4 regions of the Novosphingobium sp. BL-S-24 genome follow, and region 2 is predicted to be linked to each of the others. Evidence: riboswitches for the same ligand, from Rfam matches in the RefSeq annotation. Region 2 holds a riboswitch; each other region holds the start of a gene.
The links. Region 2 has a riboswitch for cobalamin ahead of ACZ1JM_RS14150 (TonB-dependent receptor plug domain-containing protein). Riboswitches for the same ligand answer to the same signal wherever they lie in the genome.
Positions count from the first base shown of each region.

Region 1: another riboswitch for cobalamin. It lies ahead of ACZ1JM_RS09880 (TonB-dependent receptor); the one in region 2 lies ahead of ACZ1JM_RS14150 (TonB-dependent receptor plug domain-containing protein).
Region 3: another riboswitch for cobalamin. It lies ahead of ACZ1JM_RS03900 (HoxN/HupN/NixA family nickel/cobalt transporter); the one in region 2 lies ahead of ACZ1JM_RS14150 (TonB-dependent receptor plug domain-containing protein).
Region 4: another riboswitch for cobalamin. It lies ahead of ACZ1JM_RS18015 (TonB-dependent receptor plug domain-containing protein); the one in region 2 lies ahead of ACZ1JM_RS14150 (TonB-dependent receptor plug domain-containing protein).

Region 1 covers NZ_CM145488.1:961,517-969,342, reverse strand. The annotation lists gene ACZ1JM_RS09895 (TonB-dependent receptor) at 1-1,319, shown strand, start outside; gene ACZ1JM_RS09890 (arylsulfatase) at 1,345-3,006, shown strand; gene ACZ1JM_RS09885 (SUMF1/EgtB/PvdO family nonheme iron enzyme) at 3,154-3,705, shown strand; cobalamin riboswitch at 3,820-4,068, shown strand; gene ACZ1JM_RS09880 (TonB-dependent receptor) at 4,282-6,408, shown strand; gene ACZ1JM_RS09875 (hypothetical protein) at 7,060-7,826, shown strand, end outside.
Region 2 covers NZ_CM145488.1:1,828,723-1,836,548, forward strand. The annotation lists gene cobT (nicotinate-nucleotide--dimethylbenzimidazole phosphoribosyltransferase) at 1-987, opposite strand, end outside; gene ACZ1JM_RS14145 (DUF1636 domain-containing protein) at 984-1,394, opposite strand; gene ACZ1JM_RS14150 (TonB-dependent receptor plug domain-containing protein) at 1,394-3,268, opposite strand; cobalamin riboswitch at 3,459-3,649, opposite strand; gene ACZ1JM_RS14155 (cobyrinate a,c-diamide synthase) at 3,720-5,036, shown strand; gene mdoH (glucans biosynthesis glucosyltransferase MdoH) at 5,015-6,820, opposite strand; gene ACZ1JM_RS14165 (OpgD/OpgG family glucan biosynthesis protein) at 6,847-7,826, opposite strand, start outside.
Region 3 covers NZ_CM145487.1:863,619-871,444, reverse strand. The annotation lists gene ACZ1JM_RS03915 (response regulator transcription factor) at 12-230, opposite strand; gene ACZ1JM_RS03910 (response regulator transcription factor) at 504-749, shown strand; gene ACZ1JM_RS03905 (choice-of-anchor A family protein) at 1,219-2,283, shown strand; cobalamin riboswitch at 2,374-2,615, shown strand; gene ACZ1JM_RS03900 (HoxN/HupN/NixA family nickel/cobalt transporter) at 2,872-3,870, shown strand; gene ACZ1JM_RS03895 (nitrilase-related carbon-nitrogen hydrolase) at 3,881-4,894, opposite strand; gene ACZ1JM_RS03890 (MFS transporter) at 4,938-6,404, opposite strand; gene ACZ1JM_RS03885 (TonB-dependent receptor) at 6,511-7,826, opposite strand, start outside.
Region 4 covers NZ_CM145488.1:2,639,898-2,647,723, forward strand. The annotation lists gene ACZ1JM_RS17990 (2-oxoglutarate dehydrogenase E1 component) at 1-723, opposite strand, end outside; gene sucD (succinate--CoA ligase subunit alpha) at 919-1,809, opposite strand; gene mdh (malate dehydrogenase) at 1,931-2,893, opposite strand; gene ACZ1JM_RS18005 (hypothetical protein) at 3,170-3,520, opposite strand; gene ACZ1JM_RS18010 (cell wall hydrolase) at 3,677-4,843, opposite strand; cobalamin riboswitch at 5,049-5,249, shown strand; gene ACZ1JM_RS18015 (TonB-dependent receptor plug domain-containing protein) at 5,355-7,199, shown strand; gene ACZ1JM_RS18020 (hypothetical protein) at 7,250-7,408, opposite strand; gene ACZ1JM_RS18025 (septal ring lytic transglycosylase RlpA family protein) at 7,469-7,826, opposite strand, start outside.

The DNA of each region.
Region 1 (7,826 bases), 870 kb from region 2:
ACGATACCGACGGCACCTCGCTGCCGATCATGACCAAGCAGCACACGTCCAATCGCCAGCGCCAGTTCAGCCAGGAGATGCGCATCGCTTCCAACGGGCAAAATACGGTCGATTATGTCGCGGGTCTTTATTATTTCTGGCAAGTCGTACGCGGATATGGCTCGGCGGCCTTCGGGCGCGATTATGCCGCATGGAACTATAATCCAGCGACGACACCACCGGCGACGCTCGCGATCAACCGGTACGCGGTCGAGAATTTCGAATCGTCCAACTATTCTGATCCGACCACAAAAAGCTACGCTGCCTTTGGTCAGATCGACTGGCACATCGCGCCTTCGCTGACCCTGACTGGAGGTTTGCGCTACACGCATGAGAAGAAGGAAGGCAGCTTCAGCCAGTTCTGGGTCGGCGGCAATGACCTGTCCATCCTGTCCCCCGCCGATCGGGCGATCGCGACGGCGGCCCGCGCCTCCCAGCGTGAACTGGCCTTCGACGCCCGCGACAGTTCCAATGCCATATCGGGACTGGTGACGCTCAGCTACAAACCCGCCGACGACGTGCTGGTTTACGGCACCTACTCTCGGGGCAGCAAGTCCGGCGGGCTCAACCTAAGTCCCGGTGGCGCATCCCGCCCGGTGATCGCGCCGGAGAAGGTCGGCAATTTCGAAATAGGGTTGAAGTCGCAATGGCTCGACCACCGGCTGACCTTCAATGCCGCTGCCTATCTGACGGAAGTGCGCGACTACCAGACGAACATCAATGAGCAGACCGGCCCGACGACCTCGATCCAGTATATCGCCAATGTTCCCAAGGTGCGCTCGAAAGGTTTCGAGACGACGTTGAATTTCGCGCCTGTAGAAGGCCTGCGGCTGGGTGCTTCGGCGGCCTACACCGACGCGCGCTATGTCAGTTACAAGAATGCCGCGCAGGCACCCGAGCGCGCCTATCTCGGCCCGATCCAGGATTTGTCGGGCACGTCGTTTCCGCTGGTGCCCAAATTTACCTATACGTTGAATGTCGATGCATCCCGACCCCTTAGCGACGGCGTCTCGGTCTACACCCGTATCAATTATCTCCATCGCTCGTCGACCAATGCGACCGCGACGCTGAGTTCCTATGGCGTCATACCCGCCTATGGCGTGCTCAACGCCCGTGTCGGCCTCAGCTTTCTTGAGGGGCGCTATGACCTGTCCGTATGGGCACGCAACCTGGCGCAAAAGGACTTCTTCGTGACGAAGGTGGTTCAGCCAATCGGCGTAGTCACGGGCCTGCCAGGCGAACCGCGCACCCTGGGCGCCACATTGCGGGCAAATTTTTGACCGCAGCAGCAAAGCAGAGGACGATATGAGAAATATCATCAGCCGTCTGGCCGCAACAGTCGCCCTGGCAGCCATGACGATGGGAACCGGCGGCGCGCGGGAATCGACAGCGAAGAGCCGGCCCAATTTCCTCATCATCGTCGCCGACGATCTGGGTTATTCGGATCTGGGCGCGTTCGGTGGCGAGATCGAGACGCCCAATCTGGATAAGCTGGCGCAGTCCGGCTTGCGTCTGACCGGCTTCCACACCGCACCCGCCTGCTCGCCGACGCGGGCCATGCTGCTGACGGGCAGCGACAGTCACCGGGTCGGGCTGGGCGCCATGGCCGAAGTGATGGCGCCCAATCAAACAGGCCATCCTGGCTACGAAGGCTATCTGCGCGCCGACGCGCCGACGCTGGCGGAGCGACTGGGCGCGGCGGGCTATCGCACGCTTTACTCCGGCAAGTGGCACTTGGGCGTCGAACCCGACCAGGACCCGCACGCCCGTGGCTTCCAGCTCAGCTTTTCGCTGGCGCAGGGCGGCCACAATCATTTTGGCGGGGGCATGGGTTCGAACCCGAAATATGCCCCGACCTATCGCGAAAACGGCGTGCCCGTCACCATACCGGCCAACTTCTATTCGTCCGACTATTTCGGGCAGAAGCTGGTCGAGCAAATCAAGAGCACGCGTTCCGGTTCGGACGGCAAGAAGCCGTTCTTCGCCTATCTCGCCTTTACCGCGCCGCATTACCCCTTGCAGGCTCCACCCGAAACCATCGCCAAATATAAAGGGCGCTATGATGCGGGCTATGAGGTGCTGCGGGCCACGCGACTGAAGCGGCAGCGGGAACTCGGCCTGATCGATGCATCGGTGCAGCCGCACCCGTTGGTGGACGCCCAACCCTGGGAGACGCTGTCGCCGCGCGACAAGCAGATCGAGGCACGCAAGATGGAAGTCTATGCGGCCATGGTGGATCGGCTCGACACTGCCGTCGGCCAAGTGGTCGGTGCGCTGAAGGAAACGGGCGAACTGGACAACACCATCATCCTCTTCCTGTCCGACAATGGTGCCGAAGGCATGGAAGCCAGCCGATCGGGGCTGAAAATGCTGCGCGACATGGTCCCGCCCGTCAAGGCGCCCGAAGACATCGGCAACGCGGCATCCTACGCCACCTATGGCGAAGGCTGGGCGCAGGCGGCGACCGCGCCATCCTATCGCTTCAAGCTCTATGCCACGGAAGGTGGCACCCGTTCCGTAGCCTTCCTCACCGGGCCTGCGGTGCCAAAAGGGCAGATTGGCCGCGCATTTACGCATGTCACGGACGTAACCCCGACCTTTCTCGATCTCGCCGGCATTCCGCAGCCTTCCGCGCGAGGGGCGACGGCCCAGCCGATCGACGGTCGAAGCTGGAAATCCTTTTTGCAAACCGGCGCGCCGGTTTATGCTGCGGGACAGCCGATCGGCTCCGAACTGTTCAATTCGCGGTCCATCCGTGACGGTGACTGGAAGATCACCGATATCAGCGACGGGAAGTGGCGCCTGTACAACGTCGCCGCCGATCCCGGCGAAACGCGCGACCTTTCGGCGCTTGAGCCGGCCCGCAAGGCAGCCCTGGTTAGCGTCTGGAATGATTACGCCAGGCGCGTGGGCGTGGTGCTCGCTGATCCCCTGACTCATCCAGGCCCACCACGGGGGGCGGACTGACGATGCGGATCCGGCTTCCCACCCGGTCCATGGCCTTGATCGCTGCGCCTCTGGCTGCGATCGTCGGCGGCTCAGGATCGCCAGCGCCGACTGTGTCGCCGTCGCAATGCGACAGCCGGGACGACCGCATCGCCGTTCCTGCCGGCGGTGCTCCTCGGCGAGGACGGGCCCGGCCGCCCGGGCAATAGGGTAACGACCGCCGCCTTCTGGATCGACCGCCACGAAGTCACCAATCGCCAGTCTGCGGCTTTCGTTGCAGCGACGGGCTATCAGACCCGCGCCGAACATGAGGGGGCGTCTGCCCTTTTTGTTCAGCCGCTCGCACCTGTGCCGCTCGACAATGCTGCGCGCTGGTGGCGCCTGGTAAAGGGTGGGAACTGGCGCCATCCGCAGGGGCCGGACACTAATCTGCAAGGCCATGAAAACGACCCGGTGGTCCATGTCGATCGCGAGGATGCGAAAGCTTATGCCCGATGGGCCGGTGGCGCGTTGCCGACTGAAGCGCAATGGAACAGGCCGCGCGCGGCCGGTAGGACGGCCCGCGCAATCCGACCAGTTGGGCTTTTCACTCCGACGGCAGGGCGCGCGCCAACGTGTGGGAAGGCCCTTTCCCGATCCGTGACACAGGCGCTGACGGCTTTAAGGGTCTGGCGCCGGCAGGCTGTTTCGAGCCGAATGACCGGGGCGTTCACCACTTAGACCCTCCGCTCTGGTGTCAGCCTGGGGAGGCTTATTCCGACGGGCAACGACAGTCACTTGCGAAACGATATTCAGCGTCATAAGAAGCGCCGTCTCTTTCTGCTTCGGCAGGATACAGACATAGATCGCGTCGGTTCCCCGGAAACGGGGATTAAAAGGGAATGCGGTGCGGGTCCTTGCAAGAATCCTATGCCGCAGCTGTCCCTGCAACTGTAAGTGGCGAGCGCGATATACATGTGCGGACGGCATTGTGCCCCAACCGCCAGCCACTGGGCCGGACGCTAAATCCTGCGAGGCCTGGGAAGGCCGTATATCAAGCGATGACCCATGAGCCAGGAGACCTGCCGGCGTCTGGTCGCTCTTGCCTTGGTCCAGGGGATGGCCGCGGCACGGTGAACTCCGTCTGAGCGACGAACGAACGGCTGGACCTGCAAGTGCGGGAATCCGGGCGGTTGGGTGCGCGTTCCCGACGTTGCGGCAACCGTTCCTTCTTCGCGCCACCACATCTCCAACCGTTCGTAACTTGTCACTTGGCGCCCCTCACAACAGGTGCGCCGCGAAACGAACGGGGGTTATATGCAGTATTTCAAGAACGTCATGCTCGCTGCGGTTGGTCTGTCCTTGCCGACCGCTGGTTATGCCCAGACACCGGCGGAAGACATCAATCCCACACCTGACGCCATCATCGTGACGGGTGTGGTCGATCCGCTTCGGCTCAATCTGAAGACCGAAGGAGCCAGTCGCCTTGGGCTTACACCGCTCGAAATGCCAGCCAGCGTCGAAACGCTCGATGGCGACGCGATCCGGTTGCGGGGCGATCTGACCATCCAGGATGCTGCCGCGCGCGCTACTGGTATCGTCAACACATCCGGGGTCTTCGGCTATGGCCTGTCCGCCCGCGGCTTCACCGGGCAGAATTCGGTTATGACGCTCTACGACGGGATGCGGATGTACAACAACACGCTGACCTTCCCGGCTGACCCGTGGATGGCGCAAAGCGTGGAGATTCTGCGTGGACCAGCCTCCGTTCTATATGGTGAGGGCGCCATTGGCGGCGCGGTGAACGTCGTGCGCAAGCAGCCCTCTGAACAGATAGAGGTCAGCGGCCGCATCGGCATTGCATCCTTCGACAGTCTGAACGTCGCGGCGGGCGCTGGCGGGCCGATCACGGACGCCATCGGCTTCCGGGCCGATGCAAGTTATCGCCGATCCGAAGGCTGGATGGACCGCGGCGATTCTGACGCGATCGCCTTGTCGGGGGCCATTCACCTGAAGCCGACGGATGCGCTCTCCATCACCTTGTCCCACGACCATAGTAACCAAAATCCGCGGACGTGGTTCGGCGTGCCGCTGGTCAACGGAAAGCTGGACCGATCGCTGCGCCGGAACAACTATAATGTCGACGATGCCCGGCTGCGCTTCCGCGACAATTGGAGCCAGGCAAAAATCGAATGGGCAGCATCCGATGCGCTGACCATACGCAGCACCTTCTATCATCTGTGGGCCAACAAATATTGGAAGAATGCCGAAAACGTCACTTATGTGCCTGCGACGGCGACCAGCACCGCAAAAATTCAGCAATCCAGCTTCCTGGAACTCTATCATATCCAGAAGCAGACCGGGAACCGGACGACCGCCAATCTCACCCACAGGCTGGGCGGGATGGAGAACCAGATGGTTGTCGGCTTTGACATCAACCGTATCAGCTACAAGAATGTCAGCAACAGCGGCAATAACGCAACCCGCCTGGTCGATGTGAAGGATCCGGCTTTCACGCTTTTCCTCCACCAGGCCAACGCGCCTACCAAGCCCCGTTACACCAATAGGATCCGGCAATATTCAATATTTGCCGAAGATCGGCTGCAGTTCAGCGAGCAATTTTCTCTGGTTGGCGGCCTGCGCTACGACCGGCCTAAGATTACAAAGACAGACTATGTCAACGCGGCGAACAATTTCACGTCGACGCCGGACGCCGTCACGTGGCGGGTCGGGGCCGTCTATAATCCCGTGCCGACGCTCGCGCTCTACGGCCAATATGCGACCGCAGCCGATCCTGTTGGAGCACTGGTATCGACCAGTGTGGCGCAGAGTGATTTCGACCTGTCCACCGGTCGGCAATATGAAGCGGGCATCAAGCATGTTTTCTGGGGGGGCCGGGGCCAGTGGACATTGGCGGTGTATGACATCGTCAAGCGCAAGCTGCTGACATCCGATCCTTTGATCCCCACGATCCAGGTACAGGTCGGCGAACAATCCTCTCGCGGTGTCGAAGCGTCGCTGTTCCTGGAGCCGATCGATCGCTTGAGCCTTACCCTCAACGGTGCGCTGCTGCGTGCGCGCTACGACGATTTTGCGGAATCGGTGGGCGGGGTTCTGTTCCAGCGCGCAGGCAACCGCCCCAGCAATGTCGCCACGAAAAGCGCCAATGCGTTCGTCAGTTGGTCGTTCGCCGATGACTGGGTCATCGACGGGGGTGTCAGCTATGTGGGCAAACGTTATCAGGATGCGGCCAACAGCCGTGTCGTCCCCGCTTACACCTTGACGGACGCCGGTATCCGCTGGAAGTTCATTGAAGGCGCGAGTGCGGCGGTACGGGTGCGCAACATCTTCAACGAAATCTATGCGCGTGCGACCTATGGGGCGTCGCAATGGGTGCTGGGCGATCCTCGCACGGTGGAGGCGACCCTTCATGTCGCTTTCTAAAGTAGCAATCATGACCCGGCCAAGGCAGTCGCCACTCTCGCTGACCGCCTGGACCAAGAATGGGAAGCGTTGGCTTTATGTCTTCCATCGCTGGGTGGGCATCGCCTTATGTCTGTTGTTTGCTATCTGGTTCTTCTCCGGATTGGTCATGCTCTACGTGTCCTTCCCCTCCTTCCGCGCTGAGGAACGGGTTGCGACGGCAGCGCCGATCGAATGGCAACAGGTGCATGTTGGTCCGGATCGGGCACTGGCGAAACTGAATCTGGCTGCATTTCCTACCGAAATGCGGCTTGGCATGACGGGTGGCGGACCGGTCTATCGGTTCGTTACGCCCGACGGGCGGCGCGCCGTGTCGGCGCGAACGGGCGATGAAATCACACAGATCGATGCGCCGCGTGCGGAGGCGATTGCCTCCGCCCTTACCGGCGCACCGACAGTCTCTATTACTACTGTTGACCATGACCAATGGGTGGTCACGCGCGCCTACATGGCGATGGCCCCGTTCTGGCGGGTAAGGCTTGCCGATGCCGTAGCGACCGACGTCTACATCAGCCAAAAAACCGGTGAGGTCGTGCAGAATACGACCGCACACGAACGATTCTGGAACTGGTTGGGCGCATCCCGCACTGGATCTATTTCGAGGTGTTGCGGGTGTTTCAGGAACCATGGCGCCAGACAGTCCTGTGGACGTCAGGCATCGGACTGCTGGGGGCGATTGCCGGCGTCTGGATCGGCCTGTTGCGGGTCCGGCTCCGCAATCGCTACAAATCAGGGTCGGTCAGCCCCTATCGCGGCTGGATGAAATGGCATCATGTCGCGGGCTTGGCGGGCGGGTTGTTCGTCATCACCTGGGTGTTCAGCGGCTGGCTGTCCATGAGCCCATGGGGTGGATTGCGGGACAAGGCGGGTGGCGATGTGGCAAGGCTCTATGGCGCAGCGCGCCCCGGTTTTCCTGCTACTAATGTGGCGATGCTGACGCGGGCAGCCACAGGTGCGCGCGAGGCTCGCTTCACCTATGTTGGTGGTCGGCCGGTCGTCAGCTTATGGGGCGAAAGAAAGCCCCAGTTGCTGGACGGTCTTACGGGGCAGCAAATGTCGATGGATGAGGGCCGGATCCTCATCGCTGCACAGGCCGCCATGCCCGGCTCGACGCTGACCGGCGTGGATCGGCTGAAACGTCCCGATCGCTACTGGTATTCGACTGGAAATGTGCGGGACGACAGCCGACCGCTGCCCGTGCTGCGGCTCAAATTCGACGACGCTGCGCAAACATGGTTGCATATCGATCCAGCCACTGGCGCATTACTGGGTCAGGTTGGATCAGGTGCTCGCAGCTATCGTTGGCTGTTTAGCGCGCTGCACAATCTGGATTTCCCATGGCTGCTGATCTGGCCGCCGATGCGGCATACTCTGATCTG
Region 2 (7,826 bases):
AAATGTCGCCATTTCGGAATGCGCCGCCAAGGCCGCGCGGACGATTGGCACCGCTAAGGCGGCACCCGTTCCTTCGCCCAGCCTGAGGCCAAGGTTCAGCAGGGGGGCGAGGGACAGGGTAGCCAGCAACCTTGCATGCCCCGCCTCCGCCGATGAATGCGCGGCCAGACAGTGGTCGGTAAATCGGGGATTATGCCGCACCAGCGGGGCAATCGCTGCACAGGCGATGAAACCGTCGAGAAGAACCGGGACCCGTGCCAACCGTGCCGCCAGAATAGCGCCAGCCATTGCCGCGATTTCACGACCGCCCAGATGGCGCAGTGTTTCGAAAGCATCGGTGCAATGGTTGCCATGCAGGTTCAACGCGGTGTCGATAGCGGCCACTTTACGTTGGAAGCCGGCATCGTCGATGCCAGTTCCGCGCCCCGCCCAGTCCGTCGCCGTCCCTCCTACCGCCTGAGCACACATCGCTGCGGCTGGGGTTGTGTTGCCTATCCCCATTTCACCGACGAGCAACAGCTGCGTGTCCGGCCGCAGGCACGCCGCGCCTTCGTTGAGCGCGGCGAGGCACTCTTCCGTCGTCATGGCCGGTGCCTGAGTGATGTCTTCGGTGGGATGATCGAGTTCCAGCGCGATGATGGACAGGTCGGCTCCGCATGCCCGCGTGAGCACGTTGATCGCTGCGCCCCCCTTCTCAAAGTTCGCGACCATCTGCGCGGTCACCTCACTGGGATAGGCGCTGACACCTTGGGCGACGACCCCATGATTTCCAGCAAACACTACCGCCTGTACCCGATCGACCCGGGGGCATTGCGCCCCCTGCCATCCGGCCATGAACACGGCGATGTCTTCCAACCGGCCGAGTGCGCCAGCCGGCTTGGTCAGTCGAGCTTGGCGCGCAAGGGCGGCCGCCCGGCTTTTCGGATCCGGCCCGGGGAGGACGGAAAGCGCGACAGAAAAGGCGGTGGCGTCGGCAAACCGGGTCATGTGCAGACAAAGCCCTCGGGCGGTGTCCGCGTGATGAAGTGCCCCTTCACGCCCTGCGGCCATTCGCGAAACGGCACTCGGCCTTCCTCGCTTGCTGCGTGCGCTACGGCGTATTCCAAGATTGCCCGAGCCGCATCGTGATCGGGGGCAAAGTCTCCGAGGACGTAACCGACTTTGCCCGGCGCCCGAATATGGACAGTGCATGATCGGGAGCAGGCGAACAGGCAGGGCATGGCCTGTACGGCCACGGCTTGCAGCGCCGGGTCCGCCTCCTGCACTTTTCGCAATGCATCGGCCAGCACCGCGCCGTCGCGGGGGGCATCGTCATTCCTGATCCTGCCATCCCCGCTGTATCGGCAGGTGCTGCAGACAACGACCGACGGCCCGGGGGCGACAGGTTCCAGCATCAAAAGCGGCTCCGCAGTCCGAGAGTTACAGTGCGGCCCAGCGTTCCGTATCCCGCTGCCGTTTCGTAATGCGTATCAGTCAGATTTTCGACGCGACCCTGGACGATCAGGCCATCGCTGACTTGCCATTGGCCACGCAAGTCGATCAGCCAGTAATCATCGAGCGTCGCCGTGCCGGTGGCGGCGTTGAAACTTTCGCCGGAGTAGCGTGCCGCGATCGAGGCGCGCAGACCTTGCGGCAGATCGATGCCCGCTTCCGCATTCGCCAGATGGCGGGGCACGCGTTGGAGCTGGCGCCCATAGGTAGCACCCGGAGTGCGATCTTCCGCCCTGATCCAGCTGTAGTTTCCGTTGGCGAACAGCACGCCAAGCCTGCCCGATGCAGACAGTTCGATGCCCTCCGCCTTGGCTGCCTTCACGTTGGCATAGTACCCCAGGCGCGAGGTCGAGGTGCCGGGTATGTAGCAGGCGGCGGGCAGTGTTCCCCGGACCGGACAGTTGGAGAAATCGATCAGATTGTCGGTATCACGATTGAACCAGGTGGCGGCGACATGAAGCACGTCGCCCAGATGCTGTTCCGCACCCACTTCCCAGCCATTGGCTTTTTCCGGAACAAGGTCCGCCGTGCCGTAAATGCTGAACGACTGATAGAGCGACGGTGCCTTGTAGCCCTCAGAATAACTGGCGCGCAGGATGGTGGCGCCGTCATTGGGCGTGAATACGGCTCCTGCGCTGACCACGGTGTTGCTGCCGAAACGGGACTGGTCGGAATACCGTGCCCCCCCATTCAGCGTCAGCCCTCGAACCGGCGACACGCGCAACTCGCCGTATAGGCTATCGGTGTCCACGCTATTGGGGGTGAGCACATACGGCGTAGTGCTGTTGGAGGGCGACGCCGTCGTCATCCGCTGTTCTTCGCGCTCGGCACCGAATACGGCCTGTATGGTGTCAGAGAAAGTGTACGTACCCTGATATTCAAAGCGACGCACCCGGCCGTGGGCATCGAAGCTGATCTGCCTGATCCTGCGCGCGGGATCGTAGTTCTCGCGATCGGTCTCGCCCTGCAGAACAGCCAGCCGGTTTAACAGTCGCCCGTCGAAGAGCGCGAAGTTCAGGCCGGCATAGCCAGACCACTCCCGAGTGAGCCCGTAGGCGCGGGTATCGCCAGATGTCCCGTCGAAATCGTTGTTGGATTTCGACCAGTAGCCACGCAGGTCAAGACTGACGCCCGGGGCGATCCGGACGGTAACGGTGCCACTTGCACCGGAACGGGTGTAGCCATCCGCCTCTGTCCCATTCGACCGGGCGGAGATCCCGTCTGTCGTGAACCGTGAACCCGCGAGACGCCAGTCTACCGCCTCGGACGTGCCGCCGATCCCGGCGCGCGCCGATACGGTGTCGTGCGTGCCTGCCTCCAGGGCGAAGCTGCCCTCCAGCGGCTGGGTGGGGCGACGGGTGCGTACATTGATGACACCGCCGATCGCGTCGCTGCCCCACAGGATGGATTGAGGGCCACGCAGAATTTCAATCCGATCGATGTCATCGAGCAGGAGGTTGGAAAATCCGTAACCACCCGCCGTCGACGAAGGATCGGACAGGCGCATGCCGTCTATCACCATTACGCTTTGCCCGGCGTCGGCTCCGCGGATGCGTAGCGATGTGGTGGTGCCATAGCCGCCATTGCGCGACAGGCTGATGCCCGGAGTGCGCAGCAAGGCATCGGTAACGGCGACTGGTTGCAGCGCGACGATCGCCGGTTCATCCAGGATGGTGACCAGCGCGGAAACTCGCTCTGCGGCCACGGGGGTGCGCAGGGCGGACACGACGATGCGTTCTTCCGCTCCCTCTCCGCTGCCAGATATGTCGACGGCCATATCAGGGGCAGTTTCCGCCAGGGCGGGGGATGAGGCGAGGGCAAGCGCAAGGAAAGCGGGAATACGGGCGTGCAATGTATGATCCTTCAGCAGACGACATCGACGGCGAAAGGCGATGAGCCTCACGCTGTCAGGCTGTCGTCACGCTAGGAGTTCACACCCCCGTCCGTCCGGCACACCCTGTCCGGTCGAAGAACGACTGCGTCAGGCAGGTCTCCTGGCTCACGGGTCAGTGCCGGTTCGGCCGCCTTCTCAGAACCCGAAGGTTCCAATGGCGTGATGGCCGATGGCTCACCGCTTACAGTTGCAGGGGCAGCCCGGGCATCACACCCGCGTTCCCTTTTGATCCCCTTGCGGGGAACCTGTCGCGGCGCGGCAACTATCGTGCGATGCCGCCACGTGCAAGTACCCGATGCTTGCGCGCAAAAGTTAACGCGCATACTCGGCAGCGATGACGAACGGCCTCCACCATGATTGCCCGGCATTGCTGGTGACGGCACCCTCTTCCGGCCAGGGCAAGACGATGCTGACGGCTGCCTTGGCGCGGCACCATCGAAACACGGGACGCCGGGTGAAGGTGTTCAAATGCGGGCCGGACTTCCTGGACCCGATGATTCTGGAAGCCGCCTGTGGCGAGCGGGTCTATCAGCTGGACCTGTTCATGTGCGGCGAAGAACAATGCCGCGATATGCTGTACACGGCGGCGGGCGAGGCTGATCTCATCCTTATCGAAGGAGCGATGGGCCTGTTCGACGGCGATCCGTGTGCGGCAGACGTCGCGCAGCGGTTTGGCCTGCCCGTGCTCGCGATACTCGACGGATCGGCGATGGCGCAAACTTTCGGTGCGCTGGTGCATGGGCTTGCGACGTATCGTTCGGGGCTGGATCTTCACGCGGTGCTCGCCAACAAGGTCGGCACGCCGCGGCATGCGGAATTGCTCCGGCAGGGAATCCCTGACACCATCAACTGGTGGGGCACTGTGGCGCGCAACACTGAGAGTTCGCTGCCATCGCGGCATCTGGGACTGGTGCAGGCGAGCGAAGTGGCCGATCTCAATCGCCGGCTGGACCACCTTGCGGAGCTACTACCGGACGAAGCGCGGCAGCTTCCGCCGCCGGTCCGGTTTGCCCCATCTGCGGTAGACCCCGATGCGCAGAAGTCTCTGGAGGGCAGGCGCATTGCGATAGCGCGTGATGAGGCATTCGCTTTCATCTACCCCGCCAACGTCGATTGCCTTGTGCAATCGGGGGCCAGGTTGGAGTTCTTTTCCCCATTGGCTGACCACCATCTGCCGCCCTGCGATGCTGTCTGGCTGCCTGGAGGGTACCCGGAACTGCATCTGGATAGGTTGAGCGCCAACGCATCGATGATTGCCGCTATACGCGAGCATCATGAGCGAAACCTGCCGATCCTCGCCGAGTGTGGCGGTATGCTGTATACCTGCGAGGCGCTCACAGACTTGAGCGGATATAGCGCTCAGTTGCCGGGCATTTTCCCGGGCCGGGCAACGATGCAGCCTCGACTGGGGGCGCTTGGGATGCAGCAGGTAGCGCTGGAGGATGGGGTCATGACCGGCCACACATTCCATTACTCCTCGTTGGATACGCCTCTCACCCCGTTGGCCCGATCGATCACACCGGATGGCCGGGACGGAGAAGCGATCTACCGGCATGGCTCGCTGACGGCGAGCTACATGCACCTGTATTTCCCATCTGCCCCGCAGACAGCGGCGAGGCTATTCGGCAGTCAGGCTTCGACCACCGCGTGATCGTTCGACGGCGCGCGCGGTTCGGGATGGGGCAGGCGGGGCGTCTCGGTGATGCCGGGCTCGGGCACCTGGAAGAAACGGGCGGCTTCCGCCTTCGCTCCAAGCGCCTCGCTTGACGTCAAGCTGATCAGCCAAGGCGACAGAAGCAGCCCGATGATAATCGGGGAGAGCCACAAGGCGGTCGACGTATCCAGGAAGGCCGTCGCCGCCAAAGCAACGCCCAGCAACAGATGCTCGCGCAAGTCTGGCAAAACTTCACGGATGGGAATCCGGCGGGCGTTGCGCGATTGAGTGTTCCACCCCGCCGAAATGCCCAGCAGCAAGCCGAGTAGCGCCTTGGTTTGGGTTACCATCGTTACTGGAGCCATCAGCATGCCCAGCACGATCTCCAGCGGAACCGTCCGCAGAATGGCACCGGTTCCGCCGAAACTGCGGCGGCGATCACGATCGGCAAGCATCCAGATGGTGCCCATCAGCTTCGGGCCGAACAGCAGAACCACCGTAAGAGCTAAAACGCTGGGCGGAGCGAGCGTAACGAATCCGCCCCCCGTTCCCTGGGTGGCCACTTGGCCGATCATGGTAAGTATCAGCAGCAGCCACCCGGGTGAGGTCAGGTAAGCGGACGCTCCGATCAGCAGATGCAGGCGGCTGGTCCAGTGCAACCCTGCGGCGTCCAGAAGCTGGATATGCTGCAGGTTGCCCTGCATCCATCGACGATCACGAATGGCGAGGTCCACGATCGTGGGGGGGAATTCTTCATAGCTGCCGCCGATCATCACCATGTGGACAGCCCATCCCCGCCGCCTCAGCAGCGCAGATTCCAGCATGTCGTGGCTCAGGATATGACCGCCGAACGGGGCCTTCCCGGGCAATTCGGGAAGACCGCAGGATTCGGCGAAGGCGCGTGTGCGGACAATCGCATTATGGCCCCAGAAGTTCGACTCCGCCCCTGACCACCAGAGCAGCCCCGCGCTCGCGATCGGGCCGTACGCCTCGCTGGCGAACTGCATCCACCGCTGGAAAAGGGTTCGCGCGTTGGTGATCATCGGCACGGTCTGCAGCAAGCCGATCGACGGGCGCTCTTCCATGATCGATGCCATGCCGACGATCGTGTCGCCGCTCATCATCGAATCCGCGTCCAAGATCAGCATGCACTCGTAGGAGGAACCGAAACGGCGGACCCACTCGGCAATGTTGCCGGGCTTGCGGGCGGTGTTCTTTTCCCTGCGGCGATAATAGACTTTGATCGGCGCTTCGGCCGCCAGTTCCCGCCACGCCGCTTCCTCGCGCTTGCCGTGGAACGGATTGGAATCGCTGAGGATGAAGAAGTCGATCCAGGGCGCACCGCCCGAAGCCGCAATCGAGTGCGCCATCGCTCGGACGCGAGCGAAGACTTCCTCGACGCCTTCGTTATAGACCGGCATCAGCACCGCAGTGCGATGCCTGAGACTGGCGGCTGGGCTTGGAAGAGCGGTGAAGCCCGGGTGCTCCCCGGTGATCAGCTTCAGAAAACCGACCGTCGACGTGACAAACCCGAAAGCGATCCAGCAAAACAGCGGCACGAAAAAGAGCAGAAGCGCCACTTCCACCAGATCCAGGCCATCGCGCGACAGTTCCATGCGGACGGCGCTCGACGCGGCAAGGCCGATCACCGCCGTCAGCGCGATGAGCAGCAACCGCTTCACCAGCATGCCGTGCGGGCTGGTCAAAACCTCGATGGCGCCGGGCGGGTTGCCATACAGGTTCTGCACCGGCATCCCCAAAGGAGCTTCCGCCGGGAGCATCGGCAAGGGGACCGCTGGCCTTACAGTCACGCGTCGTCCCCCGCGCCAATCGCTTTGATCACGGTCTCGCTTAGCGCCGTATCACCACGCTTCAGGAAGAGGCGGAACTGGGCCTGGGTCAAATCCTTGGTCCTCACATCCAGCATGACGCGCCAGCGCGCATCTTTCCGGGCCAACGGATAAGCCGTGGCAGAGGAAATGGCTCCCTTGGGCAGATCGGTTTCCGCAACGACACCGCTATTGCGATCAAGCCCGGCCAGAGCAGGACCTTCAAAATCGAATACGAACTTGCGCACGCCGGCCACCGGCGGGGCACCGGGAATGCCGCCCGGACCGTCGTACAGATCGACACATCGCGACGCACGATCAGCTGTCGGATCGTTTGAAGTCCACGTCAGCTTATAGCCCAGATCGCGCCGTTCACCTGCCTTGGCCGGTCTGTCGCTCCGCCAGAACATGGCGATGTTATCCATCGTTTCGCTTTGGGTAGGCATTTCGTAAAGGCACACCGCGCCTGTTCCCCAATCGCCTTTCGGCTCCACCCACAGTGAGGGGCGGCGATCGTAGAAAACACCATCATCCTGATAGTGATCGAATTCCTGGTCGCGCTGCAGAAGGCCGAAGCCTTTGGGCGATACGGCGCGAAATGAATTGAGCGTCGCTGCGGAAGGATTTTCCAGCGGCCGCCAGATCCGCTCACCATCGCCTGACCAGATCGCCAACCCATCCGAATCGTGGATTTCCGGCCGCCAATCCCGCCGCGCTCTTGGGGGGCTGGATTGGTCGTACCAGAACATGCTCGACGCTGCAGCTACTCCCAGCTGTCGCACATTGCGCCGCATGAACAGAGCTGCTGTTACCTGCTGTGTGACGCTGTCCGATCCCTTGCGACAATCGAAAGCATATGCTCCGGTAAGGCTTGGCCCATCTAGCAGCGCATGAACGCGTACCGTGTCAGGTCCGGTCTGCTCGATCCAGAAATGAGTAAAGGCCGGAAATTCTTCCG
Region 3 (7,826 bases), on a different replicon from region 2:
TGCCGCAACTCTCACACCAGCCCGTTCGCAATGGCGAAGGCTACCATGTGGGAACGGTTTCGCGTCCGGGTCTTGAGACGGATGTGGTCGATATGCCGTTCGACGGTTCGGGGTGCGATCTCGAGCTGTTTGGCCACTTCCTTGGCGGACAGGCCTTGAGCGATCGCGCGAAGGATCTCCGACTCGCGATTGGTCAGCGTTTCGAGGATTGTGTGCCGATCTTCAATCATTGGCCCGAATCCAGTTGGCAGCAAATTGAGTCAAAGCGCGTCTCCATCAAAGCTGATCAATCTTCGTGGCAAGAGCGGACGGGCGCAACGGCAATAGATGTACGTAAAAATCGGACTTAAGACTAAACTTGTACTATTTGGTTAAGGCGTGTTATATAAAAATATCAATCGTAGAATCCACTAGGGTCGCCCCACAACACATATCGCATACCCGGATTACCGAGCATTTAAATCGGTGATTCTGAGGGATTTTCACGCATATAGGGGGTTATCATGGATAAACTTAACAACTTGCAGCTGACCGTCCGTGAGTCCGAAGTAGTCGGTCTGGTGGCGCGAGGCATGTCTGCCAAGGAAGTTGCAATTACGCTGTCGATCGCGCCGTGCACGGTCGAGCGCCATGTTGAAAACGTGCGACTAAAGACCAGAACGCGCAATCGGGTGCACATGATCGCCTATGTCATCCGTAACGGCATGCTTGGTGACGGAACGTCAGGGTACATCGTACACGCCGCCTGAGCATCGGTTCATCAGGCTGCAGCTGGGTTTTTGGACGAGAGGCCGGCACAATTTGACGTTCGTCTACGGACGTACCGTCAACGTGTTCACGCCGGCCTTTGTCCAGGCCAAATAATATCTTTGCGTGCCACTCGGTCTCCTGCCTCCTTTCAAGGATGACAGTCGTCCGATGCTCCTTTTCGTTCCATCTGGTGCGGTACGGTCTTTTGACCCCTCACTTTATCCAGCCGCTGGAACGCTTTAACTACTATGGCCATCCCCAAACGGTGTCCAGAATTAGTGCAACCGCAATGGTTTGAATTTGGCGCTCGTTCTTCGGGAGGAGCAGGCCACCACCGGGTATCAAGATAACAGGTAATAGCTGGCGTGTTCCGCGAAGGGACACCGCCAAAGTGCGACTTTCCAATCGCACCGGCTGCGATACGAGGGCCTCGGCACTTCCGCCACGTGAGACCCACCCGTGACAGCAATTCGTATCGCTTCCTTGTCCGTCGCGGCCATTGCCGCTGTGATTGCTGCCAGTCCGGTTCTTGCCAGTTCGGGTATGATTGCCGGCACCGATGTGCTGCGCAACTGGAACCTCGTGGTTCTGGGCGATCTGACGTCGTCATCCGAGGTGGAAGGGCGCACGTTCGTCGGCGGAAACCTGGAAGGCAATTCGTCGAACTATCAGATTCAGCCGCTTCCCGCTTCCAACACTGGCACGCCGGGCCTGACCGTGGTGGGCGACGTCAACGGCGGCCACAAGAACCTGAACAACGGTTCCGGCGCGATCGTTGGCGGCAACGTCAACAGCGGCCTTAATCTCAATGGCGCCGCGCAGACGGTTCTGGTTGGCGGCTCGATCAGCAACACCAACGTCAACAACAACACCGTCACGGCGGGCCTTGCCGCCAGCGATCCAGCCTTCGCGCAGAACCTGACCCAGCAAAAGAGCCTGATCGAAACGTCGATGACCGGCCTCAGCGTATCGATGAGTAAGCAGACGGCTAATAGCGACCTCACGATCAGCGGCAATCGCGGCACGTTCGATGCCAAGCCGGATGGCAGCGGCGTTGCCGTTTTCAACATCTCGGCCAGTGACCTGAACAAGATCGGTGAGATCCAGTTCAATCTTAACGGCGCGGACACGGCGATCGTCAACGTATCGGGCGGTGCGATCAAGCTGGACGACAACTTCCTGGGCGGCACCCAGAACCTGGGCGAACATGTGATCTGGAACTTCCCGGATGCCAAGGACCTTTCCTTGACCACGGCCTGGGGCGGTTCCGTGCTCGCCCCCGGCGCGGCCGCCAGGACTGCCAATTACATCCAGGGATCGGCCGTATTCGGCAGCCTGGTGCAGAACGGTGAAATGCATATCGGCACGTACACCGGCGGTTATCAGGTTCCCAGCGATCCGGGTACGCCCAGCACTCCCGGCGGAAGCTCGGGCGGCTCCCCGGTGCCGGAACCGGGCGTAATCGGCCTGATGGCTTTGGCGACCGGCGGTCTGATGCTGCTTCGGCGTCGTCGTCGCACCCCGGCGAACTGAACCTTCCGAAAGCCCGATACCCGCGATCCGGCCTTGCGGCCCGGCGCGTGTACGACTAGGTGCGATCGTGTCGATCCGGCTTTGAGGCGGGTCGGCATTGATCGCGTCGGTGCCCCGAAAGGGGCTTAATAGGGAACGCGGTAAGAGGGGTGCCCCCTCGAAGCCGAGGCTGTCCCTGCAACTGTAAGCGGCGAGCGCGATGCATAGGCCGGCGACCAACGCGGTACGCCGGCAGCCACTGGGCCGGACGCTGAAACATGCGAGGCCTGGGAAGGCCATGCATCAAGCATTGACCCGCGAGCCAGGAAACCTGCCGGCGTCTGGTCGCTCTTGCCGTGGCCCAGGGGTTGGCCAAGGCACGGATACTCCGTCTGAGCGACGTACGTGCGGCGGGGCCGCACCGGCATACCGTGCCGGCCGCTGATTGGCGTCCGTCCGGCATGGATGCGCCGGCCGCTTGTGCGGAAGCCCCTCCGTCAGGTTCGCTGACGCCCGGGGTATCGATGAATGCAATACCTGAACGACGCGCCCGGCGCGCCTTCGCAACGTGGGAGTCGGACGGCTTCCCATCGAGGCGCCGGTCCCCGGCTGCGCTCTCGTGCCACCGCGATTATATCGTGCCTGATCGGGGCGAATCTCCTGGTATGGGGGTGGGCGTTCAGCGTTTTCCATTCCAGCCCGGTACTGCTGGGAACCGCCTTGCTCGCATGGAGCCTGGGGCTGCGCCACGCCGTGGATGCAGATCACATCGCGGCGATCGACAACGTGACGCGCAAGCTGATGCAGGACGGCCAGCGACCACTGAGCGTCGGGCTATGGTTCGCGATCGGCCATTCCGCCATCGTCCTGATCGCGGCGACGACGATCGCCCTTGCCGCCAGTACGCTCGACGATTTTGAGGCATTCGGTCGGTCCGGTGGCGTGATCGCGACGATTATCTCGGCCGCATTCCTGTTCGTCATTGCCATCATGAACCTCGTCATTCTGAGAGGCGTCTGGCAGCGGTTTCAACAAGTTAGGCGCGGTGGCAGGATCGTGGAGGACGATCTTGACATGCTGCTGGCCGGGCGCGGTCTGATCGCCCGCATCCTTAGGCCGGTGTTTCGGCTGGTGCGGCATCCCTGGCACATGGCGCCGCTTGGTTTTCTTTTCGGCCTGGGCTTCGATACCGCGACCGAGGTGGCGATACTCGGGCTGTCGGGCGCCCATGCAGCGGATGGGATTTCGCTGGTGACCGTCCTGGTATTCCCGGTGCTGTTTGCGGTCGGCATGGCGCTGGTAGATACCATCGACGGCATCATCATGCTGGGTGCTTACGAATGGGCATTCGTGAAGCCCATTCGCAAGCTCTATTACAATGTCGTCATCACCGCGATTTCCGCGCTGGTAGCGCTTGTGATCGGTTCGATACAGACGGCGGCGCTGCTGTCTGACAAGTTCGGGTTGGAAGGCGGGGTATGGTCAGGTGCGGCCATGCTTTCCGAGCATTTCAACACCCTGGGTTTCCTGATCATCGGGCTATTCATATTTTGCTGGATGGCCAGTTACGCCGTCTATCGCTGGAGCGATCTCGACTCAGTGGGCTGATGGGCGAGGTTCAGACCGACTTGCCACCATTCCAGTGAGATTGGATCTTTCGCCAGGCGTCCCGTTCCACGTCGATGATTTCGTCGAACTGTTCGGGAGCATGATCGGGCCATCGGTCACTGGGCCAGTGGCCTGTCATGGCAGCAGCAATCGTGGTCTGTGGCTGGATCTGCGCGAGGAAATTGGCTGCCGCTTCCTCTCGCCATTTCCGCAGGGCCGGGATGTCCACGCGCGCCAGCATGACGGTGGTATCCGCTGCCACATTTTTGCCGATCTGCTCGCCTTTGTAATCGTAGATCGTTGATGGCGGTGACTGTGGGCCACCGTCGAAATTGGGGCTGGCGAGATAGACCATGTTCTCGAACGCGCGGGTGGCGCGTACGTGAAACGCGCCTGCACGCTCCAGATAATCGAGGTGGGTTCCTGCCGCCGCGATGGGATTGACGATTACCTCCGCCCCTTTCAGCGCCAGCGAACGGCACGCCTCCGGCCAATGCGGCTCCGCCCCGATCGTGGCCGCCATCCTGCCAAGGGGGGTGTCGATCACCGGGAAGAACGCGTCCTCGCCAAATGTCTCGATGAATTTGGAATAGACGTCGATCGGGCTGGTTCGCAGCGACAGTGAATAGCTCTTGCGATGGACGAGCGCGAGATTGCCGTCCGGCGCGATGATCGCGCACGACAGGAAATAGCGGCCAGGGAAAGCGGCGTGACGTTCGGGCGCCTGAACGACGATCCACGCCCCCATTCGCCGCGCCGCCGCGCCGATACGGTCCAACTCCGGCCCCGGAAATTCCAGCGCGGCGTCATGCCACACTTCCGACGATACCATGGCGTGCCCGCTGATGCCGAACTGCGGAAAGACGATCAACTTTGCGCCGTGGTCACCGGCGACTCGTTCAGCAACAGCGATGGTGTGGTCGATATTCGCCAGCAACTTTCCACGATCGGGCCGCCCATCCACAAACATGGAGTTCGGCACCACACGGCAGGCGGCCATCGTATAGGGTTCAATCTGAGACATACCGGTTTCCAACGTAGTGAGGGCAGGGCGGTCTACCCATTTGTCAGGTGATCGCACCAGCGGGATCGGCGGCGGGGTCGACAGCACTTTCGGTGGAAGGTATCGCTTCGTCGTGGCGCTCTGCCGCGGCGAGTTCGTCGGCGTCCAGCTTGTAGAAGCACATTGTCAGCAGCGCACCGGCCATCGCCAGGGCAGGGATGACCGATTCGCAAAGCATGATCGCGCGAATCGCTTCCGGTCCTTGCTTGCCGACCGCCCCATTGCCTGACGAAACATATCCCATCACCGACAGAAACGCGCCCAGCGCGGCAAGCGATGCGGCAGAGGACAGCTTGTCCAGCAGCGTCGTGATGCCGGCAAAAGCCCCCTCGCGGCGCTCGCCACTCCGCACGAAATCAAAGCGAACGGCATCGGAAAGCAGGGCGTAGGCGCAGAGGATCATCCCGCCTCCGGCAAGGCCGCCGATCACGGCGCGCGCGCCGATGCCGAGCAGACTTTCCCCCGGCCCGGCCAGAAGCCACGACAGGTGCGTCGATCCATAGACCGCCAAGGCAATCATGTAGCACGCGCGCCGACCCAGATGACGCGATGCGAAGACCCACATCGGCATCGAGAACACCATCGCCACGGTGGTCAGCATGAAATAAGTGCCCAGCACCTGATCGCCGACATTCAGAACGAATCGCGTGAAATAGGCAAAGCTCGCGGATCCGATCACCGTCCCGAAAAGCAGGAATACGTGGGCGATCGCCAGCACACGAAACGGTCGATTGGCCCAGACGACCACGAACTGGCGCCATACGTCGAACCGCGGGCGCTTTGCGGTGGCGGCGGGCGGCACGGTGCGAGGCGCGTCCTTCAACAGGCGGACGGCAGCGAACGTGGCGACAAAAACGATCGCGCCGACAAGGATTGCCAGCAGCAAGTGGCTTTGTCGGCTTGGCCCGATCATCCCCAGCATCCACGTTGGCAGAGTGGACCCGAGCAGCGCACCGATCGCATTTCCATACGTGCGCCACGCCATCAGCCGCGCGCGTTCGGTGGGATCGGTCGAGCTTTCGACGACCATCGCGAAACCGGGAATGGTCATCAGCGTGTAGCCGGACGCATGGATGGCCAAGGCCAACGCCACAAATATCTCGGTCAGCAGTATCGACTGAAAGTCGGGCGCGCCGAACAGCATCACCACGCCGAGAGGCATGGCTAAGCCACCGGCAAACAGGAACGGCAACCGTCGCCCCCACCGTGATCGTGACCGATCGCTCCACGCGCCGACGGTGGGGTCGAGAAACCCGTCGTAAATCTTGACGAGGGCGAAGATCAGGCCCGCCGTTCCGGCCGAAATGGCAAGGCTGTCGGTCATGAACCGCAGGCCGAGTACGGTGACGACGTTTTGCCCTGCCGCATGAGCGAGTGGGATGCAGAGCGAGCCGATCCTGATGCGCCACGCCTGTTTCCCGGACGAGACGGGCGGCGGCGCGGTCATGGCCGGGGCAGACAATGAAGCCACGATGTTCTCCTGATGGTCGCATTCTCGACCATGATGTGCCGACAGATGGCTTCGCAGACGTAGTTAGCCTGCGCGGGCTTCGGACGGCACGCGCAGGCCAGATCGATCAGAACCGCACGCCCATTTCGAAACCGACCTCAAGCGGGCGACGGGGGGTGGCGTGGAGGCACTGCTGGTTGGAGCCATAGAAGGCCGTATTGGTCTCGATAAAGCCGCATGTGGTGGTGCCGCCGGCAAGCCCCGCGCCCATCGTGCGCCGGTTGTTCAGGAGGTTCCGGCCGAACAGCGCGAAGTCGACCGCCGGGGTCGTCCAGGCGATTCGCGTGTTGAGCGTCCAGGAAGAACGAACGGTCACGAGATTGGCGGTGTCGGCATAGAACTTCCCGCGATAGGCGGCGTCAGCGCGGAAGGTGAGATCGCCGGTGTCCATCGGCACGGCATACTCCGCGCCGATATTGCCGTTCCACCACGGCACGTTGGCCTGCGTCTTGCCTTTCATGATGATCGAACCGTCCGCGCTTGGCGGGAATCCGACTGACGAACTGGCTGCCAGGATGACGGGATCGGCATTGGTGAACTTCTGCTTCGCGTATCCCAGCGTCCCCGTCAGCGAGAAGCTTTTGGTGATGGCCAACCGCGATTCCGCTTCGAATCCCCAGATATCCGATGCGCCGATATTGTTGGTTGCCGTAACGAAGCTGGTCGCTCCGTTGACCACATAGGGAGTAGAGCTGGTGATCTGCTGATTGGTGACCCTGTTGAAGAAGCCGGTAAGGTTGAAGATCATCCGGTTGTCGAAAAATGCGTTTTTCGTCCCGAATTCATAGTTGTCCAGCTTCTCAGGCCGGGCGTAGATCAGTGTCTGCGGCTGCCCTGGCGGTGTCGCGTTGGAGAAGCGCCCGCTTTTCACGCCGTTCGAATACAGCGCGTAGATCATGTTCTCCGGCGTGATGCGGTAGCTCAACGTCACGCGAGGTGAGAAGGTATTCGCGGCGCGCTTGCCCTTCGTATTGTTAGGGATCGCGCACGTCGTGCACACCGGATAGATCTGTTCTTCGCGGGCGTAACGCGCTTCGCCGCTCAGGGTGAGATCGGGGACGATGTCCCAGTCGAAGCCACCAAACCCGGCTATGTTCGACACTGATAGCTTGGCGACCAGTCCGGTCGGGTTAGCTGGCGTGGCGAAGCGTAGCAGTTCGAAGACGTTCTCTTCCCAGAAGTAATAGGCGCCAACCCGCCAGCGCAGGGAAGAGGCTCCGGGCGACAGAATTTCGATCTGGTGGCTGGTGTTCTGGAATTCTTCACGCGATTCGCTGAAGCTGTCAGCGATGGCGGTGACGGTTACGACCGGCGGTGTTCGTCCGATCAGGTCGCCATAGATCGGGTCCTGCCCGGGTCGCGATGCGCGCATGAAGCTGGGAT
Region 4 (7,826 bases), 810 kb from region 2:
GATTTCCTTCACGCCAAGCTGGCCGCCGTACTTGATGACGGCTTCCAGCGCGGGAATCATGGACTCGCCACCATCCAAGCCGAAGCGCTTGGTGCCGACGTACTTCTTGCCGAGGAACTTTTCGTACTGCTCGCCGCGAACGACCGCAGCCAGAATTGCTTTTTTGCCCTCTGGCGTGAATTCGATTTCCTTGTTCGCGCCTTCCATTCGTTCCTGCAGGAACCGACGTTCTTCAGTATCCGCGATGTGCATGTATTCAAGGCCGACTTTGCCGCAGTAATTGGCGCGCAGAATCTGGACGATTTCACGGACGGTCGCCCACTCCAAACCAAGCGTGCCACCGACGTAGACCTTTCGATCCTGTGCGGCGCCAACAAAGCCGTGAAATTCAGGCGTGAGGTCGGCGGGTAGCTTGCGCTGGTTCAGGCCCAAAGGATCAAGATCGGCGGCAAGGTGGCCTCGCACGCGATAGGTACGGATCAGCGTCATGGCGCGGAAGGCATCCGCAGCAGCCTGATCGATGCTGGCCTGATCTACTTTGCCGCCACCCTTGGCTGCGGACTTTTCGATCTGCGCCTTTAGAACCGTAGGGTCGAGGCCCTGAGTCCAGTCGTCCTCGGCATCACCGCCGACCAGCGGCCAATTGCCGCGCTGCCAGCTTGGGCCCGCCTGCGGTTCTTCAAGTCCCATGTCGGGAGTGAAATCGAAACTCTCGTCGCCCATAGGAATCACCTATCGCCACACCGGACGCAATTGCCCAAGCGTTTTACTGTGTTTGCGGTTCGGACGGTTCCCGGGGAGGAGGGACCGAATTTCCGCTCGGAAGTGCGCAGGTTCGCCACGGGCGGTGCGCTACATGGTAAGTGCCCGGCGATGGCGCGGTTCCAAAGAACCACGCCGATCGCCAGAGGTATCGGATCAGGCGAGTTCCTTGAGGACTTCCACAAGGGTTTCACCAAGCAGTGACGGGCTGGACGAAACCTTGATGCCGGCTTCTTCCATCGCTGCAATCTTGTCTTCTGCGCCGCCCTGGCCGCCAGAGACGATGGCTCCAGCGTGGCCCATGCGACGGCCCGGAGGCGCCGTGCGGCCGGCGATGAAGCCCGCCATTGGTTTCTTGCGACCGCGCTTGGCTTCGTCCTTGAGGAACTGCGCAGCTTCTTCCTCGGCGCTGCCACCAATTTCACCGATCATGATGATCGACTTGGTTTCGTCGTCCGCCAGGAACAATTCCAGCACGTCGATGAAGTTGGTGCCGTTGACCGGATCGCCGCCGATGCCGACAGCCGTGGTCTGGCCGAGGCCAGCGTTGGTGGTCTGGAACACCGCTTCATACGTCAGCGTGCCCGAGCGCGAGACGACGCCGACCGAACCCTTGGAAAAGATCGAACCGGGCATGATGCCGATCTTGCACTCGCCGGGGGTGAGAACGCCGGGGCAGTTCGGGCCGATCAGGCGTGACTTCGAACCCGAAAGGGCGCGCTTCACGCGAACCATGTCCAGCACGGGAATGCCCTCGGTGATGCAGACGATCAGTTCCATCTCGGCGTCGATCGCCTCGAGGATCGAGTCGGCGGCGAATGGCGGCGGCACATAGATGCACGATGCGGTCGCGCCCGTTGCAGCCTTCGCTTCCGCGACAGTGTTGAAGTTGGGCAGACCGATGTGGGTCGTGCCGCCCTTGCCCGGAGTAACGCCGCCGACCATCTGGGTGCCGTACGCCAGCGCCTGCTCCGTGTGGAACGTGCCGGTCGCGCCGGTCATGCCTTGCGTGATGACCTTGGTATTCTTGTCGATGAGAATGGACATGGAGTATTCCTGTTCCTGGTCATGGGATCAGCCGGGAAGGGCCGGGAAGATCCCAAGAAACTTTCTGGTCCGCGCGATACTGGCCATTGGTTAAGGCCGTACCGCGCGACACCGTGTGCCTTCAGGCGAGCGTGCTGTCGATGCCTTTGCAAGCAACCAGCAGTTCCTTGACCGCATCGACTGAAACCTGGAGGTTGGTCTTTGCTTCTGCATCCAGGTCGATCTCAACGATCTGCTCGATGCCGCCGGCACCGATCACGGCGGGGACACCGACGTACAGTCCTTCAACGCCATACTGCCCATCGACGTAAGCGGCGACCGGCAGAATGCGCTTCTGGTCATCGAGGTAGGCTTCGGCCATGGCGATGCCCGACGCTGCCGGAGCGTAGAAAGCGGAGCCGGTCTTGAGCAGGCCGACGATTTCGCCGCCGCCCGAACGGGTGCGCTGCACGATCGCGTCGATCTTTTCCTGCGTGGTGCGGCCCATCTTAATGAGATCGGGAACCGGGATGCCGTTTACCGTCGAATACTGCACGACGGGAACCATCGTATCGCCGTGGCCGCCGAGCACGAAAGTGTTCACGTCACGGATGGATACGTCGAATTCCCAGGCGAGGAAGGTGGAGAAGCGAGCCGAATCAAGCACACCGGCCATGCCAACAACTTTGTTGTGTGGAAGACCGGAGAATTCGCGCAGTGCCCAGACCATCGCGTCGAGCGGATTGGTGATGCAGATCACGAAAGCATTTGGCGCGTTCGCAGCGATGCCTTCACCGACAGCCTTCATGACCTTGAGGTTGATGCCGAGAAGGTCATCACGGCTCATGCCGGGCTTGCGAGCGACACCGGCGGTGACGATGATGACGTCAGCCCCGGCAATGTCAGCGTAATCGTTGGTGCCGGTGATCTTGGCATCGAAACCTTCGACCGGGCCGCACTGCGATAGGTCGAGGGCCTTACCCTGCGGCAAACCTTCAGCGACGTCGAACAGGACGATATCGCCCAATTCCTTTTGCGCCGCGAGGTGCGCCAGCGTGCCGCCGATATTGCCAGCGCCAATAAGGGCAATCTTCTTACGAGCCATGATCCGTGCTTGTCCTTCCCAATGGCGGGATTCAACGGACTTCAAGACGGCCTGCTTTCAATCCCGCAGAAAGACAGGCGCCGGGTTTCAGGTGGCGCCCTACGCCCCTGAGTTCCACATTGCAACCGCCAAACGGCAATCAGAGCACCCGCTGCAACACTTTTCAGTGATAATAGTTCGCAATTGCATTAGTAGTCGTATAACTGTATTTGTTCCTTGTTTTCCGCCATGCAAACTTCAAGTTGCTAGGAGTTTCCGGCACTGGTCACATAGCAGTTAAGCTTGAATTCGCCGTGCGGTAGCGGCAGCCATACGCCGATCAAGTTGATGGCAGATGCCGAGCCAGTGAGCGCTCCGGTGCTTGTCACCAGCCGCATGGGCAGCTTCGGCTTCCTTTTGCGCTCTGGCTGCTGCCGACAGGCCGTGTCTTGCGAAATGCATCAGCGCGGCGGCCAAGATGGCTTCGTCCTCCTCCAGAGTAGGCTGATAGGCCTGCTTGATCGCATGGAGGCGAATGCGTGGCATAGGATGATTGTCGTTCATCGCCCCCAAGGGTGCGCCACGGCAGACGGACCGAGCGATAGCCGGATTTGTCCCCCCCAGCGCGGCGGCAAATCGGATGGTCATGAACGGGGGCCTCTCGTTACTCTTCGGTACGAGCACCTTTTACTGCAAAGGCGCTAATCCATCGTGAGAGGAAATGGTTGCTTAAATATTGACCATGCCCCTTAGGGAGATTCCCCAAGGTAAGTAGTTGCGATCGATTGATTTTATGTCCCCACGTCAATCGTGGGGCGGGGCGATCCAGCGGCCGGAGTTAGCATATTCAGCCTTGATCCCTTGTGATGAAGGCAGGTTTTGTGCGCGATACAGCGCATCGCCACCGCGCTGCTCGACTTGCGACGAGTAGACGGGAGCAGATGCCGGCGCGATCTGCTGATCGGCGATGGGCCTTGCGGGCTCGGCCAGCCCAAACGCGCGCTGCAATGCGACAGGATCCAGCGCGGCGGCAGCGGCGGCGGCGCTGGAGGAAGCGCTGCGGGGATGGGGTGCGGCGATTGGCTCCCCGCCGAAATAGGCGAAGCGGAACGTCGCCGGATTGCCTGCCGCGCCCTTGAAGCTGTAAAATCGGTGCGCGCCTATCGTACCCAGATAATTCAAGCTCGGCGCCCAGTACGGGCTTACCTGAACCGTATGGTAGTGGGTTGCCAAGCCAACCGGCGAATAGACATAGCCAGCCAACGCGGCACGCGCGACGTTCTCGGCCCGATCCCAGAACAGGTGTTGCGGGCGCCGGGCGAGCGACCCATCGCAGGTGAACGAAAACTGGCACCCGGTCGGTCTTTCAGACCCTTCGTAGACCACCCCGCACACGGTCTTTGGATAGGCCGGATGAGCCACGCGATTGAGCACGACTTGTGCCACGGCACGTTGCCCGGCGTCGGGTTCGCTTGCCGCTTCATAGTATATCGCCGCGGTCATGCATTGCACGGCGCGGGAGCGATCCACGCCCGAATTGTCGATCCGAAGAGCACGAGCTGCGGGACCGGAGCCCAGTGTTGGGCCGGACGGAATGTCGTCAGCGTCCGATCGGATTCCTTCGCCCACCCGCAGAGGAGCCAGGCTATTGTCGAGGTAATAGAAAGCTGATCCGGGGAAGCTTGCGCCTGCCTGTTCGAAAGGCATTGCAGTGCCCGGGCCGTCTGGCGAACCGGCGTCAGCTATCGAGAAGCGATCCCATCCGTCACCCCACCCCCCCGGTGCCGCGAAGGCGGGGAGTGCAATGGCCGCTAGAGCAGTGACGCCCAGGGTCCAGCGTCGACGCAACTTGATCGGGCGTTCCCGCACCCCGTATGTGCGGCGCGCAAATCGGCCGTTAAAGTCGCGCGGACGTTCGAAACGGTCTGGTAGATTGGCCGCGCAACTCCGCAAGACCGCGTGAGCAGCCATCTTGTCAGTAGGGGAGAGGGCTGCGGACACACGCTTCCTTCGATGGGCGCATATTTGGAGATTGACGACCTAGTCGGCTGCGCTGGCAATTGCACCTGACCATTGATCGTCGTCCCGTTGCGGCACAGGGACTGCTCTAACCACTAACTCTTAAGAAGTTGCATGAATGGCCGTGTCGCTTGCCTTAGTCGGGGGCAGGCAGTATCGGCGCGGCTTCGTCATGGGTGCCTGCGATGCCAGGCCTAAGAGGGAAGCCGGCTGGGATTGTCGGCGCTGCCCCCGCAACTGTGACCGGAGAGCGCGCCTCCATTGCGCCACTGGACGGCCCCGTTGCGGGCCCGACCGGGAAGGCGGGGGCGGGCCATGATCCGGAAGCCAGGAGACCTGCCCATGGTCGTCGTTCCGCAGCCGAGCGGGGAAGTTCGGCATGCAGCGAGCAAGCGAGCCTTGAGGACGGCGCGCCTGCCTCCGCCATGAACGGCAATACGTTCAAAGGTTTGGAGGAATTGCTGTGAAGTATCTGTTTTTGCTTGGCTGTGCCATGGTGACGAGCACCCCTGCGGTTGCAGAGGACGCCGATGGTTGCGCCGATTGCCGCCCGTTGTCCCCCGCGATCGTGGTAACCGCAAATCGTGAGCCGACGCCGATCACTCAGGTCGGCCAGTCGATCAGCGTCATCACCCGCGATGATATCGAGCGTGTCCAGGCGACCACTGCCACTGATGTCCTGGCCCGCGTACCGGGTGTATCGGTGGTCCAGTCAGGCGGTTTTGGTCAGCCTTCCAGCGTCTTCATTCGTGGCGCTGAGAACGCACAGAGCCTGGTGCTGATCGACGGAGTGCGCATCAACGATCCGGGCGACGTTGGCGGCGGCTTTGACTTCGGGGCGCTTACCATCGGACAGTTCGACCGGGTTGAAGTGCTGCGCGGGTCCTCCGGCGTGCTGTGGGGCAGCCGGGCGATCGGCGGCGTCATCAACTTCATCACCGAGCGGCCAACCGAGGAATGGACCGCCCGCGCTCAGGCTGAATATGGCTGGCGAGATCGCCGGCAGGTCGCTGCATCGGTTGCCGGCCTGATCGGGCCAATCGGTCTGACTCTGGGCGGAAGCTGGATGAAAGGTGACGGCTTCTCGGCGTTCAATGAACGCCGTGGCGGCACGGAAAAGGATGGGTTCGAAAGCCGGAGCGCGAACGCGCGGGCGCAAGTTGAACTGGCGCAAGGGCTGTCCGTCGATGCCGGTGGATTTTATACCAAGGCGAATTACGACTATGACAACACGGGCGCGGATGCGCTCAATGTCGGGCGTAAGCGGGACACGCTGGGCTATGCCAACGTGCGCTACAAGGGACTGGACGATCGCCTTTCAGCGCGGATCGGGTTCGGCCTTAACGATACGCACCGTGTTTCGGACGATGCTGTTTTCGGTCCCTACACGACCGATGGGCGGACCGAACGATTTGAGGGGCAGTTGCTGGTTTCGCCGGTGGACATGGCGAGCGTGCAGCTTGGCGCCGAAACCGAAAAGCAGAAGTTCGCCGACAACTTCGGGTCGAGGGACTCGACGTCGATGGACAGTTTCTACGGCAATCTTACGTTGCGCCCTTTGACGGGACTAACTCTCAACGGGGGTGTCCGCTACGATGACCATCGGGATTTCGGCCACAAGACGACTTTGGCGGCCAATGGTGCCTGGCTTCTCGGCGAGGGTGTGGATGCTCCGGTTCTAAGGGCGAGCTATGGCGAAGGGTTCAAGGCGCCTTCGCTCTATCAACTTTATTCGAACGGTGGCTTCAGAGCTCTGGATGCCGAGACATCCACGGGCTGGGATGCCGGGATCGAACAGCCTTTTGCCGAAGGAACGGGGCGTTTCACGCTGACCTATTTCGATCGCAAGACCAAAAACCTCATCGACTATGATCTCACGCAGTTCAACTACTACAACGTGGGTCGCGCCCGCGCAAAAGGCGTGGAACTGGGAATGCAGGTTGTCGACTGGGAAGGGTTCGACGTGAATGTTGCGGCCACTTACCTCGATGCCACAAACGCTCTCACTGGCACCCGTTTGGCACGCAGGCCGCGCACGAACCTGTACGCAAGCATCGACAAGGCGTGGGAAGTCGGCCTCAGGCTGGGTATGGACCTTCGCGTCGGCGGCGGCCGGTATGACAACACGCTCAACACCCAGTATGTTGGCGGTCACGCGGTGGTCGGATTGCGCGGGGCGTTTGCTGTGAGCCCCAAGATCGAAGTTTACGGCCGTGTCGAAAATCTCTTCGATGAGCACTACGAGGTCGTTCGAACTTATGGCACGCCGGGTAGGTCAGCCTATGCCGGCGTTCGTCTGAAGATGTAAAACGACAGCGGCGGTACCTCATTTGGGTGCCGCCGCCATTTCAATGGGCTTTAGCTCGTCACGAAGTGGCCTTTGGACCAGACCCACATCTGGCTGTTATGCTGCTCTTTCTCGCGCTGATGTTCTTCGCGCTGCCTGTCGAAGATCAGCGACCCGGTTGCGCGGGCAAAGCGGCTGCGACGGAAGGGGATTTCAGCTCCGATGCTCATGATCTCTCTCCTCTTTCAACAAGAACGCTCCTGTAAGCAGGCCGGTTCCTTGATGTCAGCCTACCGGTTTCCGACCCCTCGAGCGAACTGCTGTTGCAGGCTGCCCAGCGCATACGGAGAAATCGGCGCCAATCCAGCTGCTGGACGCCCTTTGCGCAAGGCTGCGCGATCGTTGTTGGATGGGTCGACCACGCGAACCCGCACGGCCGCTTTCCCCTTTTCGCGCACGCCCAGTAATTCGGCCGCGCCTTTAGACAGATCAATGATCCTTGCGCTCTCTCCGAACGGGCCGCGATCGTTTACTCGTACGATGATCCGCCGCCCCGTATCGAGTGACGTCACTTCGACATAGGATGGTAGGGGCAAGGTTTTATGGGCTGCCGTGGGCCAGTCGGGTCTGAATCGTTCACCATTGGCG